Regions from separate parts of the Pseudomonas sp. GNP014 genome, predicted to be linked through region 2. Evidence: predicted binding sites of a transcription regulator. Region 2 holds the regulator's gene; each other region holds the start of a gene.
The links. The regulator FliA, encoded in region 2, starts transcription of late flagellar genes. The targets are predictions, from matches to a motif close to CTAAAGTTTNNNNNNNNNNNGCCGNTAA.
Positions count from the first base shown of each region.

Region 1: a site for FliA is predicted at 1,220-1,247, ahead of ACXX9E_RS07435 (methyl-accepting chemotaxis protein). Genes of this name have one in related genera too.
Region 3: a site for FliA is predicted at 1,343-1,370, ahead of ACXX9E_RS06270 (methyl-accepting chemotaxis protein). Genes of this name have one in related genera too.

Region 1 is NZ_JBTGUS010000001.1:1,623,889-1,628,695, reverse strand. It holds gene ACXX9E_RS07450 (formimidoylglutamate deiminase) at 1-63, shown strand, start outside; gene ACXX9E_RS07445 (lipocalin family protein) at 186-755, opposite strand; gene ACXX9E_RS07440 (hypothetical protein) at 787-1,041, opposite strand; gene ACXX9E_RS07435 (methyl-accepting chemotaxis protein) at 1,323-3,215, shown strand; gene ACXX9E_RS07430 (DUF924 family protein) at 3,399-4,001, opposite strand; gene ACXX9E_RS07425 (class 1 fructose-bisphosphatase) at 4,005-4,807, opposite strand, start outside.
Region 2 is NZ_JBTGUS010000001.1:3,003,460-3,008,266, forward strand. It holds gene flhF (flagellar biosynthesis GTPase FlhF) at 1-1,042, shown strand, start outside; gene fleN (flagellar synthesis regulator FleN) at 1,159-1,989, shown strand; gene fliA (RNA polymerase sigma factor FliA) at 1,986-2,726, shown strand; gene ACXX9E_RS13510 (chemotaxis response regulator CheY) at 2,894-3,265, shown strand; gene ACXX9E_RS13515 (protein phosphatase CheZ) at 3,284-4,072, shown strand; gene ACXX9E_RS13520 (chemotaxis protein CheA) at 4,109-4,807, shown strand, end outside.
Region 3 is NZ_JBTGUS010000001.1:1,341,154-1,345,960, forward strand. It holds rRNA gene ACXX9E_RS06255 (23S ribosomal RNA) at 1-668, shown strand, start outside; rRNA gene rrf (5S ribosomal RNA) at 819-934, shown strand; rRNA gene rrf (5S ribosomal RNA) at 1,041-1,156, shown strand; gene ACXX9E_RS06270 (methyl-accepting chemotaxis protein) at 1,487-3,367, shown strand; partial or broken gene ACXX9E_RS06275 (SRPBCC family protein) at 3,516-3,982, opposite strand; gene ACXX9E_RS06280 (amino acid adenylation domain-containing protein) at 4,005-4,807, opposite strand, start outside.

The DNA.
Region 1 (4,807 bases), 1.4 Mb from region 2:
CATGCCGGCGAAGAGGACAGCGCCCGCGCCTTCACCCAGGTCCTGCGCGACCTTTTAGGCTGACACAAAACAAAAATGTGGGAGCGAGCTTGCTCGCGAAGAGGCCGTATCAGTCGACTGAAATGTTGACTGATACACCGCTTTCGCGAGCAAGCTCGCTCCCACATTTTGATTGGTGGCGATGCTTAATTCGAAGTCTTGGCCATCTGCCGATCCGACGTTCGCCAGATCAATCGCGTGGTGTCATACCCCTGCTGCCGCGCCTTGCTCAGCAGTTCTTCACGCACCACACCGTTGACGGTCGGCGTGCGCGACAACAGCCACATGTACTTGCGACTCGGATCGCCGACGATGGCAGTCTTGTAGTCATCGCTGACGTACAACACCCAGTATTCGCCTTTCGCCACACCCGGAATCAGCCGCGAGAACCAGGTATCGAACTCGACCCACAGCTTGTCGGTCTTGCCCGGCACCTGTGGATAAGCCTTGCCCTTGGCCTCTTCCCACTGCCACTGCGACGTCAGGCAGCGATTGAGCACCGCGACGTTACCGTCAGGCTGGAGGGTGTAATGGGCTTCGGATTGCGCGCAATTGCGCTGGAAGTACATTGGCAAGCGCGCCAGTTCGTACCAGGTGCCCTGGTAACGCTTGAGATTGACACTGTTGGCCGTCTTCGGCGCCAACGGGTCGACGCCTGAAGTGGCGCAGCCGGCCAACACCAGGCCGGCAAAAAGGATCAACAATAACCGCTTCATTTTTTCTTCTCCGTGGGCGCGAAGCCCCGGTTTACTTCAGGCCTTGGCCGGAAAACATCAGCACTTTGTCACCGGCGTACTGCACGCTGATAAAGCTGTTCTTGTCGCCCCAGGTGCAACTGGACATGCCGAGCGCGCCCGAGCAGTCGGTGGGTTTGCCGAGCAAGGTCTCAACCTCGGCCTTGGCCATGCCGGCCGAGAGCTTCGAGTAGTTTTCCTGGTTGACCTTGCTGCATGCGGCCAACAGCACGCAAAACGACAACAGGGCGATAGATCGCAGCGACATGGTGTAACTCCTGGAACGAGGGGGGATGGCAGGGTGCCAACCAGAAGCTTAGAAGAGAAAACCTTCTTCTGGTTCCCTGTACGGACGGCTATTTATTAGCCCGCCCGTCTGGCTTTTGCCGATAAATCAGACACCTTGTGGGCCTGGTGCGCATTTCGTCGCATTTCACGAAAACCGCCTAATCTTTGGCGCGCCGCGGTCGAAATAAGAGCAGCGCAAAGCCCCCGAGTGTGGCAAATTGCCGCCCTTTCTTGACCAGTCCCCTCGCGGTAGTTCATTCGATGACCAGAAACATGAAATTCAGCCACAAGATCTTGTTGGCTGCCGCCCTCGTGGTGGCCATTGCGTTCGCCTGTTTCATTTTGTTCAACGATTACCGACAACGCGAAGCCCTGAGCAGCAGCACCGAAGCGTCGATGCAGGAACTGGGCAGCTTGACCACCAGCAACATCCAGACCTGGCTGGAAAGCCGGATTCAGTTGCTGCAATCGCTGTCGCAGCAAGTGGCGGTTGACGGTAATGCACCCGCCAGCCTGAAACGCATCATCGACCTGCCCGCCTACACCGGCAATTTCCAGCTCAGCTACTTCGGTGGTGTCGACGGCGTGATGTTCTCGGTGCCCGCCGGCAACCGCGCGCCGGACTACGACCCGCGCGCCCGTGGCTGGTACAAGGCGGCCAACAGCGCGCAGCAGACCATCGTCACCGAACCGTACATCGCCGCTTCGTCGGGCAAACTGGTGATCACCGTCGCCACCCCGGTGCAGCGCCAGGGCCAGATGCTCGGCGTGGCCGGTGCAGACATCGACCTGAGCAGCGTCAGCGCGATCATCAACTCGCTGAACTTCGGCGGCCACGGCCACGCCTTCATCGTCAGCAGCGAGGGCAAGATCCTCATCCACCCGGACAGCAAACTGGTGCTCAAGACCCTCGCCGAGGCGTATCCGAACGGCGCGCCGAAGGTCAGCCCGGGCCTGAAAGAAGTCGAGTTCGACGGCAAGACTCAACTGATCTCCTTCACCCACGTCAACGGCGTGCCATCGGCCGACTGGTACGTGGCGCTGGTGCTGGACAAAGACACCGCGTTCTCGATGCTCAGTGAATTCCGCACTTCGGCGCTGATCGCCATGGTCATTGCCGTGGTGATCATCATCGCCTTGCTCGGCATGCTGATCCGCGTGCTGATGCAACCGCTGCTGACCATGGGCCGCGCCATGCACGATATCGCTGAAGGCGAGGGCGACCTGACCAAGCGTCTGGTGATCCACGGCCACGACGAGTTCGGCGCACTGGGCACCTCGTTCAACCGCTTCGTCGAGCGCATTCACACCTCGATCCGCGAAGTGTCCTCGGCCACCGGCCAGGTCAACGAAGTCGCCCTGCGCGTGGTCGCCGCATCGAACTCGTCGATGTACAACTCTGACCAGCAGGCCAGCCGCACCAACAGCGTGGCCGCCGCGATCAACCAGCTCGGTGCCGCCGCCCAGGAAATCGCGCAAAACGCCGCCCTCGCCTCGCAGCACTCCAGCGATGCGCGCAGCCTGGCGGTCGACGGCCAGCAGGTGGTAGATAAAACCATCCACGCCATGCAGCAACTGTCGGCAAAAATCAGCGACTCCTGCGGCAACATCGAAACTCTCAACAGCAACACGGTAAACATCGGCCAGATTCTGGAAGTGATCACCAGCATCTCGCAGCAGACCAACCTGCTGGCGCTCAACGCCGCGATCGAAGCGGCCCGTGCCGGTGAAGCCGGGCGTGGTTTCGCCGTGGTCGCGGACGAAGTGCGCAACCTCGCGCACCGTACCCAGGATTCGGCGCAACAAGTGCAGAAGATGATCGAAGAGCTGCAGGTCGGCGCACGCCAGGCGGTGAACATCATGACCGAGAGCCAGCGCGAGAGCGAAAGCAGCGTCGGCATCGCCAACCAGGCCGGCGAGCGGTTGGGCAGCGTGACCCAGCGCATCGGCGAGATCGACGGCATGAACCAGTCGGTGGCCACCGCGACCGAAGAGCAGACCGCAGTGGTCGAGTCGATCAATGTCGATATCAACGAGATCAACACGCTGAACCAGGAAGGTGTGGAGAACCTGCAGGCAACGCTGCGGGCGTGCTCGGATCTGGAGCAGCAGGCGGCGCGGTTGAAGCAGTTGGTGGGCAGTTTCAGGATCTGAAGGTCAAGGACTTTACCCCCTCACCCCAACCCTCTCCCCCAGGGGGGCGAGGGGGAAAGGGAGCCGATCTTCACACTGTTCAAAACCTGAGTTCGACTCGATATCTCAGGTCGATGTATCAAGCCCAGACACCTCGATCAGTCCCCTCTCCCTCCGGGAGAGGGCTAGGGTGAGGGAAAGCTCTTAAAATCTAGACCCAGGCTCAGAAAGAAACACCAACTCCTCAGCCGTAGACTCCCGCCCCAACACCGCATTGCGATGCGGAAACCGGCCAAACCGCGCAATCACTTTGCGGTGCCGCTCGGCGTAATCCAGATTATCGGCAAACACCGCCCGCTCGGCTTCCGGCTGTTCAGCCACCAGATCCATAAACCGTGAAACGGCTTCGTTCTGCACCGCGAGGTTTTCGCAGTGTTCGAACACCAGATAAATGAATACCCGCTGGATCGGCTTCAACTGCCGGTCAAAGTCCGCCGCAATGCCTTGGGCGACGAGTTTCTGCGCGCGCAGATCACCGGAAAACGCTTTGGGAGAGTCGCGAAAGATCATTCGCGGCAATTGATCGAGCAGCAGCACCACCGCCAGCCAACCTTCGGGACGTTGCGTCCACTCGGTCAATTCGCCGGCGAGGGCCTGATCGACAAAGACCCCGAAACGCGTCTGCGCTTCGAGGTCTTGGCTATCTTTCTTGCCGAACCACAACTTGCCTTTGTCAGCCGCAATCTCGTCAGGTGATTCGGCGTGTCCGAACCACCACTCGAGCAACGGCTGCCAAGGCGCGTGCATGGTTTATTCCTTGTGGTAGGCCGTGGCGCGGGCGACTTCTTCTTTCGAGCCAAGGAACACCGCTACGCGCTGGTGCAGGCCTTCGGGCTGAATGTCGAGGATGCGCTGGTGGCCGTCGGTGGACGCGCCGCCGGCCTGTTCCACCAGGAACGACATCGGGTTGGCTTCGTACATCAGACGCAGTTTGCCCGGCTTGGATGGCTCACGGCTGTCGCGTGGGTACATGAACAGACCGCCACGGGTCAGGATGCGGTGCACGTCGGCAACCATCGCGGCCACCCAACGCATGTTGTAGTTCTTCTTCAGCGGACCTTCTTCGCCGGCCAGCAGTTCGCCAACGTAGCGCTGTACCGGGGCTTCCCAGTGGCGCTGGTTGGACATGTTGATGGCGAATTCCTGGGTCGATTCAGGAATGGTGATGTCTTCGTGGGTCAGGACGAAGCTGCCCATTTCGCGGTCCAGGGTGAAGCCCTTGACGCCGTCGCCCAGGGTCAGCACCAGCATGGTCTGCGGGCCGTAGATGGCGTAACCGGCGGCAACCTGTTGGGTGCCTGGCTGCAGGAACGCTTTCTCGTTCAGTGGCTCGTTCTGGCTCAGGTATTCGTTCGGGCAACGCAGTACCGAGAAGATGGTGCCGACCGGGGCGTTGATGTCGATGTTCGACGAACCGTCCAGTGGGTCGAATACCAGCAGGTAGGCGCCTTTCGGGTATTTGCCCGGGATCTGGTAGGCATTGTCCATTTCTTCGGACGCCATGCCGGCCAGGTGACCGCCCCATTCGTTGGCTTCGAGCAGGATCTCGTTGG
Region 2 (4,807 bases):
CGGCCTGCCGCTGACTGCTGCCGAACCGTTGAGCGAGCCGGCCTACACCGCTCCGGCGCGTCCGGCCCCGGCACCTGCGCAGTCCTCCGGCGGTGTCGACCCGCGTGCGCTGGACTCGATGCGCTTCGAATTGAACAGCCTGCGCGAACTGATGGAAGTGCAGCTTGGCACCCTGGCCTGGAATCAGCTGCAAGGCAGCCGCCCGGCGCAGGCCAATCTGTATCGCCGTCTGCAGCGCATCGGCCTGTCCGGCCCGCTGTCGCGCGATCTGCTGTCGATGATCACCGATATCGAAGAGCCGCGTCAGGCCTGGCGCATGTTGCTCGCGCATCTGGCGCGGATGATTGCCGTGCCGGAAGTCGAGCCGCTGGAAGAGGGCGGGGTGATTGCGATGGTCGGCCCGGCCGGCATGGGCAAGACCACCACGCTGGCCAAACTGGCCGCGCGTTATGTGCTCAAATACGGCGCGCACAACGTGGCGCTGGTGAGCATGGACAGCTTCCGCATCGGTGCACAGGAACAGCTCAAGACCCTCGGGCGGATTCTCAATGTGCCGGTGACGCACGTTGATCCGGGCCAGTCGCTGGTGCAGGCGCTGGATCCGTTGCTGCGCAAACGCGTGGTGCTGATTGATACTGCCGGCCTGCAAGCCAGCGATCCGGCCCTGCGCATGCAGCTGGAAAGTCTGGCCGGGCGCGGTATCCGTTCAAAAAATTATCTGGTGCTGGCAACCACCAGCCAGAAACAGGTTCTAACCGCCGCTTATCACAGTTACAAGCGTTGCGGGCTTGCCGGGTGCATCCTGACTAAACTGGATGAAACGGCCAGCCTTGGCGAAGTGTTGAGCCTGGCGATCAGTCATGAATTGCCGGTCGCGTACCTGACCGATGGCCCACGGATTCCGGATGATCTGCATCTGCCGCGCCGTCATCAACTGGTCAGCCGCGCCGTCAGCGTGCAAATGCAGGAAGAACCCAGCGAAGAAGCCATGGCTGACATGTTCGCTGATATCTATCACAGCCCGACCAAGCAGGTAGGCTGAGGTATTCATGAACAGTTTTTGTACCTACATCGATGGCCTGCCATGCATTGTTCCGGTTGTGAACGCGCAGCCAGTAATGTGGCCTCCGTCTATGCAAGACAAGGTAAAGAAATAACATGGGCAGCATGCATCCCGTACAGGTGATCGCGGTGACCGGCGGCAAAGGTGGCGTCGGCAAGACTAACGTGTCAGTGAACTTGTCTCTGGCGCTGGCAGAGCTTGGCCGTCGGGTCATGCTGCTGGACGCCGACCTGGGGCTGGCGAACGTCGACGTTCTGCTGGGACTGACCCCCAAACGTACTTTGGCCGACGTGATCGAAGGCCGCTGCGAGCTGCGCGACGTCCTGTTGCAGGGCCCCGGCGGGATCCGCATCGTGCCGGCCGCTTCCGGCACCCAGAGCATGGTGCACCTGAGCCCGGCGCAGCACGCCGGCCTGATTCAGGCGTTCAGCGACATCGGCGACAATCTCGACGTGCTGGTGATCGACACCGCTGCGGGTATTGGTGACTCGGTAGTCAGTTTTGTACGCGCCGCGCAGGAAGTGTTGCTGGTGGTCTGCGACGAGCCGACGTCCATTACCGACGCCTACGCGCTTATCAAACTGCTCAACCGCGATTACGGCATGAACCGCTTCCGCGTGCTGGCCAACATGGCCCAGAGCCCGCAGGAAGGGCGCAACCTGTTCGCCAAGTTGACCAAGGTCACGGATCGCTTCCTTGACGTGGCCCTACAATACGTCGGCGCCGTGCCTTACGACGAAAGCGTGCGTAAGGCGGTGCAGAAGCAGCGTGCGGTCTATGAAGCCTTTCCGCGTTCCAAGTGCGCCCTGGCGTTCAAGGCCATCGCCCAGAAGGTCGACACCTGGCCGCTGCCGGCGAACCCGCGCGGCCACCTGGAATTTTTCGTCGAGCGCCTCGTGCAGCAAACGGCAGGACCAGTGCTATGACCGCCAGCGGTATGAATTACTACAAGAAGTCGGCACGCGACGCGCAATACGAGTTGATCGAGCGTTACGCGCCACTGGTCAAACGCATTGCCTACCACTTGCTGGCACGCTTGCCGGCCAGTGTGCAGGTCGAAGACCTGATTCAGGCCGGCATGATCGGTCTGCTCGAAGTCTCGACCAAATACGACGCCAGCAAAGGCGCCAGTTTCGAAACGTACGCGGGCATTCGAATCCGCGGCGCGATGCTCGATGAAGTCCGTAAAGGGGACTGGGCGCCACGCTCGGTTCACCGCAACACCCGTATGGTCAGCGACGCAATTCGGGCAATTGAAGCTAAAACCGGCCGTGATGCTAAAGATCACGAGGTTGCGGCCGAACTCCAATTGAGTCTCGACGATTACTACGGGATTTTGAATGACACCCTGGGCAGCCGCCTGTTCAGTTTCGACGACCTGTTGCAGGACGGCGAACACGAAGGGCTGCACGAGGATGGCGCCAGTGCTCATCTTGAGCCGTCACGCGATCTGGAAGATGAACGTTTCCAGGCCGCACTGGCGGACGCGATTGCCAATTTGCCGGAGCGTGAGCGACTGGTGTTGGCGCTGTACTACGACGAAGAGCTGAACCTCAAGGAAATCGGTGAAGTCCTTGGCGTCAGTGAGTCGCGGGTCAGCCAGTTACACAGCCAGTGCGCGGCCCGCTTGCGGGGGCGTTTGGGGGAGTGGCGAGCGCGCTGAAGGCAGTGTGGGGACACTGCGAACGAGGCTGGTGCGGTGATGAACGGCACCGGTCTTGCTCTGTTGTGCTCCAGACAGTCTTCGAGTGCTACGCCGGATTGATTGAAATGGCGCGTCCAGGTGCTGGGCGCGTTTAAGACTGCTTGGAGGTCGAATTGGACAAGAACATGAAAATCCTCATCGTTGATGACTTCTCAACGATGCGGCGGATCATCAAGAACCTGCTGCGTGATCTGGGGTTCACCAACACCGTCGAGGCCGACGATGGCACCACTGCCATTCCGGTGCTCAACAGCGGAAGCATCGACTTTCTGGTAACGGACTGGAACATGCCGGGCATGACCGGTATCGACCTGCTGCGCCACGTGCGTGCCGATGAAAAACTCAAGCACCTGCCGGTGCTGATGGTGACGGCAGAAGCCAAGCGTGAGCAGATCATCGAAGCGGCCCAGGCCGGTGTGAACGGCTACGTGGTCAAACCTTTCACGGCTCAGGCGCTGAAAGAAAAAATCGAGAAGATTTTCGAACGCATCGGCTGATGAACGCGCGGGGGAGCTATGGAGCATAACGAATCTTCACAGGGCGATTTCGAGTCGACCCTGAAAAAACACGCGGTCGAACTGGTCGAGAGCCTTGAAAAAGGCAGGTTCGGCGACGCTGTGCAACTGATCCATGAGCTCAATCAGACCCGTGACCGCGGCCTGTATCAGGAAGTGGGCAAGCTCACGCGCGAACTGCACAGTGCGATCGTCAACTTCCAGATTGATCCGCACATGCCGCAGGCCGAGGAAGTGTCGCAAATCACCGACGCCACCGAACGCCTGGGCTATGTGGTCAAGCTGACTGAAGCCGCGGCCAACCGCACCATGGATCTGGTGGAAAGCGCCACCCCGGTGGTCAATGGCCTGGCTGACGAAGCCCAGGCCCTGAGCACCGATTGGGGTCGCTTCATGCGTCGCGAGGTCGGGGCTGAAGAGTTCCGCGAACTGGCGCGTCGGGTCGACGGTTTTCTGTCGCGCAGCAGCACGGACAACCGTGCGGTGTCGAGCAACCTCAACGACATCCTGCTGGCCCAGGATTACCAGGACCTGACCGGTCAGGTGATCAAGCGCGTGACCCAACTGGTCACCGAAGTCGAAAGCAATTTGCTCAAACTCGTGCTCATGGCCAGTCAGGTGGACCGCTTTGCGGGCATCGAACATGACCGCGCCGCGATGCTTGCAGAAAAAGATCCACAAAAACATCTCTCGCAGGGTGAAGGTCCGCAGATTCATGCCGATAAACGAGAAGACGTTGTGTCCGGTCAGGACGATGTGGACGATTTGCTATCCAGCCTTGGATTTTGAGTTTTAGGTTTTTAGACCTGTAGGAGCACCCCATTAATGAGCTTCGGCGCCGATGAAGAGATCCTTCAGGATTTCCTGGTTGAGGCCGGCGAGATTCTTGAGCAACTGTCCGAACAACTGGTTGAGCTGGAAAGCCGCCCGGATGATGCAGATCTGCTCAACGCAATTTTTCGCGGTTTCCATACTGTAAAAGGGGGCGCCGGCTTCCTTCAGCTCAACGAGCTGGTGGAGTGCTGTCACATCGCCGAAAACGTGTTCGACATCCTGCGCAAGGGTGAACGCCGCGTTGATGCCGAACTGATGGACGTGGTGCTCGAAGCACTGGACGCGGTGAACAGCATGTTCAGCGAAGTCCGTGAACGTGCCCCGATCACCGCCGCCACCCCGGAACTGCTGGCCGCGCTGGCGCGTCTGGCCGAGCCGCAAACGGCCGATGAAGCCCCGGCTTCACCGGTGGCCGAGATGATCGAAGAACTGGTCGTCGAAGGCGATTCCGGCGATTCGGGCGACATCACCGATAACGAATTCGAACAACTGCTGGACTCGCTGAACGCCGTCAAGGCCGAAGCCGAAGCCCCGGTCGTTGCTGCGCCGGTGCAAACTGCCGAAGCGGCCGCCAGCGATGAAATCACCGATGCCGAGTTCGAGTCGCTGCTCGATCAGTTGCACGGCAAAGGCCAGTTCGCACCTGACGCCGTTGCACCGACGGCAGCGCCTGCGGCCCCAGCGGCGGGC
Region 3 (4,807 bases), 1.7 Mb from region 2:
GGGTAGTTTGACTGGGGCGGTCTCCTCCTAAAGAGTAACGGAGGAGTACGAAGGTGCGCTCAGACCGGTCGGAAATCGGTCGTAGAGTATAAAGGCAAAAGCGCGCTTGACTGCGAGACAGACACGTCGAGCAGGTACGAAAGTAGGTCTTAGTGATCCGGTGGTTCTGTATGGAAGGGCCATCGCTCAACGGATAAAAGGTACTCCGGGGATAACAGGCTGATACCGCCCAAGAGTTCATATCGACGGCGGTGTTTGGCACCTCGATGTCGGCTCATCACATCCTGGGGCTGAAGCCGGTCCCAAGGGTATGGCTGTTCGCCATTTAAAGTGGTACGCGAGCTGGGTTTAGAACGTCGTGAGACAGTTCGGTCCCTATCTGCCGTGGACGTTTGAGATTTGAGAGGGGCTGCTCCTAGTACGAGAGGACCGGAGTGGACGAACCTCTGGTGTTCCGGTTGTCACGCCAGTGGCATTGCCGGGTAGCTATGTTCGGGAAAGATAACCGCTGAAAGCATCTAAGCGGGAAACTTGCCTCAAGATGAGATCTCACTGGAACCTTGAGTTCCCTGAAGGGCCGTCGAAGACTACGACGTTGATAGGTTGGGTGTGTAAGCGCTGTGAGGCGTTGAGCTAACCAATACTAATTGCCCGTGAGGCTTGACCATATAACACCCAAGCAATTTGCGTCGAAGAGAGCAGATTGCGGTGTGTGAAGACGAAACGAACCGAAAGTTCGCGCTGCTCACAAGACACCTGTATCACATACCCGATTTGCTGAAGCGAGGCCAGATGGTCGCGAGTCAGTACCCGAATTTCTTGACGACCATAGAGCGTTGGAACCACCTGATCCCATCCCGAACTCAGAAGTGAAACGATGCATCGCCGATGGTAGTGTGGGGTTTCCCCATGTGAGAGTAGGTCATCGTCAAGATTAAATTCCGAAACCCCAATTGCGAAAGCAGTTGGGGTTTTGTTTTAGTAGAAGTACCTAATTTTGCTGGCTCGTTTACCGTGTTGACGGGCCAGATGCAGAATTTCTTGACGACCATAGAGCGTTGGAACCACCTGATCCCATCCCGAACTCAGAAGTGAAACGATGCATCGCCGATGGTAGTGTGGGGTTTCCCCATGTGAGAGTAGGTCATCGTCAAGATTAAATTTCAGAACCCCTGTCTGCTAACGCAGACAGGGGTTTTGTCGTTTAAGAGCCTGCCAAGATCAGGCGATCAAAGAATGTTCAATTGTCGCCCGGTCAACGCTCATCGCAAGGTGCGGCAAACGCTCTAGTGCGCCGTTCGGCGGGAATCTGACCTAAATGCCGTCCATTTCCCATACAACCCTAAGATTTCTCTGAACCGTGCCGAAAGACTGGTGAGACATGCGTGCACCAAAGTAGAGCGGCCAAGAAGAACGCTGCCTGCTCTGTACATGGAATGTTGCATCCGGAACGCATCCCCACTTTTGGCATAAGAAGTCCCATGAAATGAATCTCAAGTTCAGCCATAAAATCCTGTTGGCCGCTTCGGGCGTCGTGGTCCTGGCGTTCGCTCTGTTCACCCTCTACAACGACTATCTGCAGCGAAACACCATTCGCCAGAACCTCCAGTCCTCCGTACAGCAGGCGGGTGACCTGACTGCCAGCAGCGTGCAGAACTGGATGAGCGGGCGGATTCTGGTATTGGAAAACCTTGCGCAAAACGTCGCCCACCAGGGCAAGGACGCTGACTTCCCCGGTCTGGTCGATCAGCCGGCCTTCACCTCCAACTTCCAGTTCACCTACGTCGGCCAGGCCAATGGTGTATTCACCCAACGCCCTGACGCGAAGATGCCGGACGGTTACGATCCGCGTCAGCGCCCTTGGTACAAGCAAGCCGTCGCCGCCGATAAAACCATGCTGACGCCGCCGTACATGGCCGCTGTCGGTGGTCTGGTGGTGACCATCGCCATGCCGGTAAAAAAGAACGGCGAATTGCTCGGTGTGGTCGGTGGTGACTTGAGCCTGGAAACCCTGGTAAAGATCATCAACTCGGTGGACTTCGGTGGCCTCGGTCACGCGTTCCTGGTCAGCGCCGACGGTCAGGTAATCGTCAGCCCGGATAAAGATCAGGTGATGAAAAACCTGAAAGACATCTACCCGAATGCCGGTGTGCGCATCGAGAAGGGCAATCAGAACGTGGTGCTCAACGGTCAGGAACGCATCCTGTCGTTCACCCCGGTCAGCGACCTGCCGAATGCGCAGTGGTACATCGGTCTGTCGATTGATCACGATAAAGCCTACGCAGCCCTCAGTCAGTTCCGTACCTCGGCACTGATCGCAATGTTTGTGGCGGTGGCCGCGATTGCACTGCTGTTGAGCCTGTTGATCAATGTGTTGATGCGTCCGTTGACCACCATGGGTCGCGCAATGCAGGACATCGCTCAGGGCGAAGGCGATCTGACCCGTCGTCTGGTGGTTGAGAGCAAAGACGAATTTGGCGAACTGGGCAGTGCGTTCAACCAGTTCGTTGAACGGATTCACGCGTCGATTTCCGAAGTGTCGTCGGCAACCCGTCACGTACACGACCTGTCGCAGCGGGTAATGGCGTCGTCCAATGCGTCCATTGTCGGTTCCGACGAACAAAGTGCGCGCACCAACAGCGTCGCTGCCGCGATCAACCAGTTGGGCGCCGCCACCCAGGAAATCGCCCGCAACGCGGCCGATGCTTCGCAGCACGCCAGCGGCGCCAGCGAACAGGCCGATGACGGTCGTCAGGTGGTGGAGCAGACCATTCAGGCGATGACCGAGCTGTCGCAGAAAATCAGCCTGTCGTGCACGCAGATCGAAACCCTGAACGCCAGCACCGACAACATCGGCCACATTCTCGATGTGATCAAAGGCATTTCGCAGCAGACCAACCTGCTGGCACTCAACGCGGCTATCGAAGCCGCGCGGGCCGGTGAGGCTGGCCGTGGTTTTGCGGTGGTGGCGGACGAGGTGCGCAACCTTGCCCATCGCACCCAGGAGTCGGCAGAAGAAATCCACAAGATGATCACGTCGCTGCAGGTCGGCTCCCGTGAAGCGGTGACCACCATGAATGCCAGTCAGGCATCCAGCGAGCAGAGTGTTGAGGTGGCCAACCAGGCCGGCTTGCGTCTGGTCAGCGTGACCCAGCGTATCGGTGAAATCGACGGCATGAACCAGTCGGTGGCCGCCGCGACCGAGGAGCAGACGGCTGTGGTGGAGACCCTCAACGTTGACGTCAATCAGATCAACCTGTTGAACCAGCAGAGCGTGGCCAACCTCAACGAGACGTTGAAGGATTGTGATGCGTTGTCGCAGCAGGCCAACCGGTTGAAGCAGTTGGTCGACAGTTTCAAGATCTGACCACCCGTCAGACCGCGTTATCGTTCAATCGCGGGCAAGCCCGCTCCCACAGGATTTTTGGCGAACACAATATGTGTGAACGACTCGAATCCTGTGGGGGCTGGCTTGCCAGCGAAAGCGGTGGTTCACTCACCGCCTGTGCAAAGCCTTAAACAAACAGCTTCAGCACATTCCCCATTGCATCATCGGCAAACCCCTGCACAAAGTCCTTGAACCCCGGTAGCGCCTCCTCACCGCCGCTGGCCGGCTCGGCAATGATCGTCCAGGTCGCCCGCGCTTTTCCGCCCCCAGCGATTCCACATTCATCGCCGCCCATAGATTGGCCACGCCCAGGGTGTTGTAGATCGTCGTCCAGGTCATGCTCCGCGCCTGCTCATCGCGGGAGTTGAGTTGCTCGACCACCACGTTGCCATCCTTGAAGAATTTCTTGCGCAGCGAAGCCACGCCTTCGCCAGTCATTTCGATGTGCGACAGCGCCGGAATAAACCGCTCGAAACCGCCAAAGTCGCCGACCACAGCCCAGACCTGCGTGGCGTCTGCCGGCACTTCCACCGACGATACAACGTGGCAGCCGTGGGGGTTTTTGATCAGGGTGTCGGGTTGCAGAGTGCTCATGGTGTAGCTCCTTGTTGATGGATCAGATGAAGTTGATTTCTTTCAGGTAATCGCAGCCGCGGCGCAGCAGCGCCGGGGATTTTTCCGGGTAGTGCGCGCCCATCTGCTGCACGCCGGCCTCAGCATTGGCGTGGCCGATCAGGGAGATGTCGCCAATGTCTTCCTCGAAACCGTTGAGGTAAAAACCGAGCACGCCGAACAGCGCGTTGTCGGCATCGACCCGGCTCAGTTGCTGTTGCCAGTCGGCGACGCTGACCAGCGAGAACTCGCTGCCGGTTTCGCGGAACGAAGCGACGTAGGCGTCCCAACTCAGTGGCTCGGGGTTGTGCAGGTTGAACACCGCGCGTTCGGCGCAATAACGGCTGGCGTGGAAGGCGATGAAGCGGGCGAGAAAGTCCACCGGCATCAGGTCGAAATTCAGCGCAAAGGCGGGTACCTGACCGAGCTGGATCGACCCCTTGAGCATCAGCATCAAACGGTTTTTATGCGGCTGACAGACGCCGCTCAAGCTGTTGAAGCTGATGTTTCCGGGGCGATACAGATTGATCCGCACACCGCGTTCGCGCGCCCGTTCTAGGATGCGTTCGCCCACCCACTTCGACAGGTTGTAGCCGTTGCGAATGTAGATCGGTGGCGTCGGCGCTGCGGGCAGCTCCAGGACCTGACCCGCGTCATCGACGGTGCTGGACGCCGAGAGCGTCGAAACAAAGTTGAAGACTTTTTTGCTCTGCCCTTCGCACAGGCGCAGCAACTGGAAAACCGGCTCGACGTTGTCTGCTGCCAGCGACTCGTAATCAAGCACGTGATTGACGTTGGCGGCGTTGT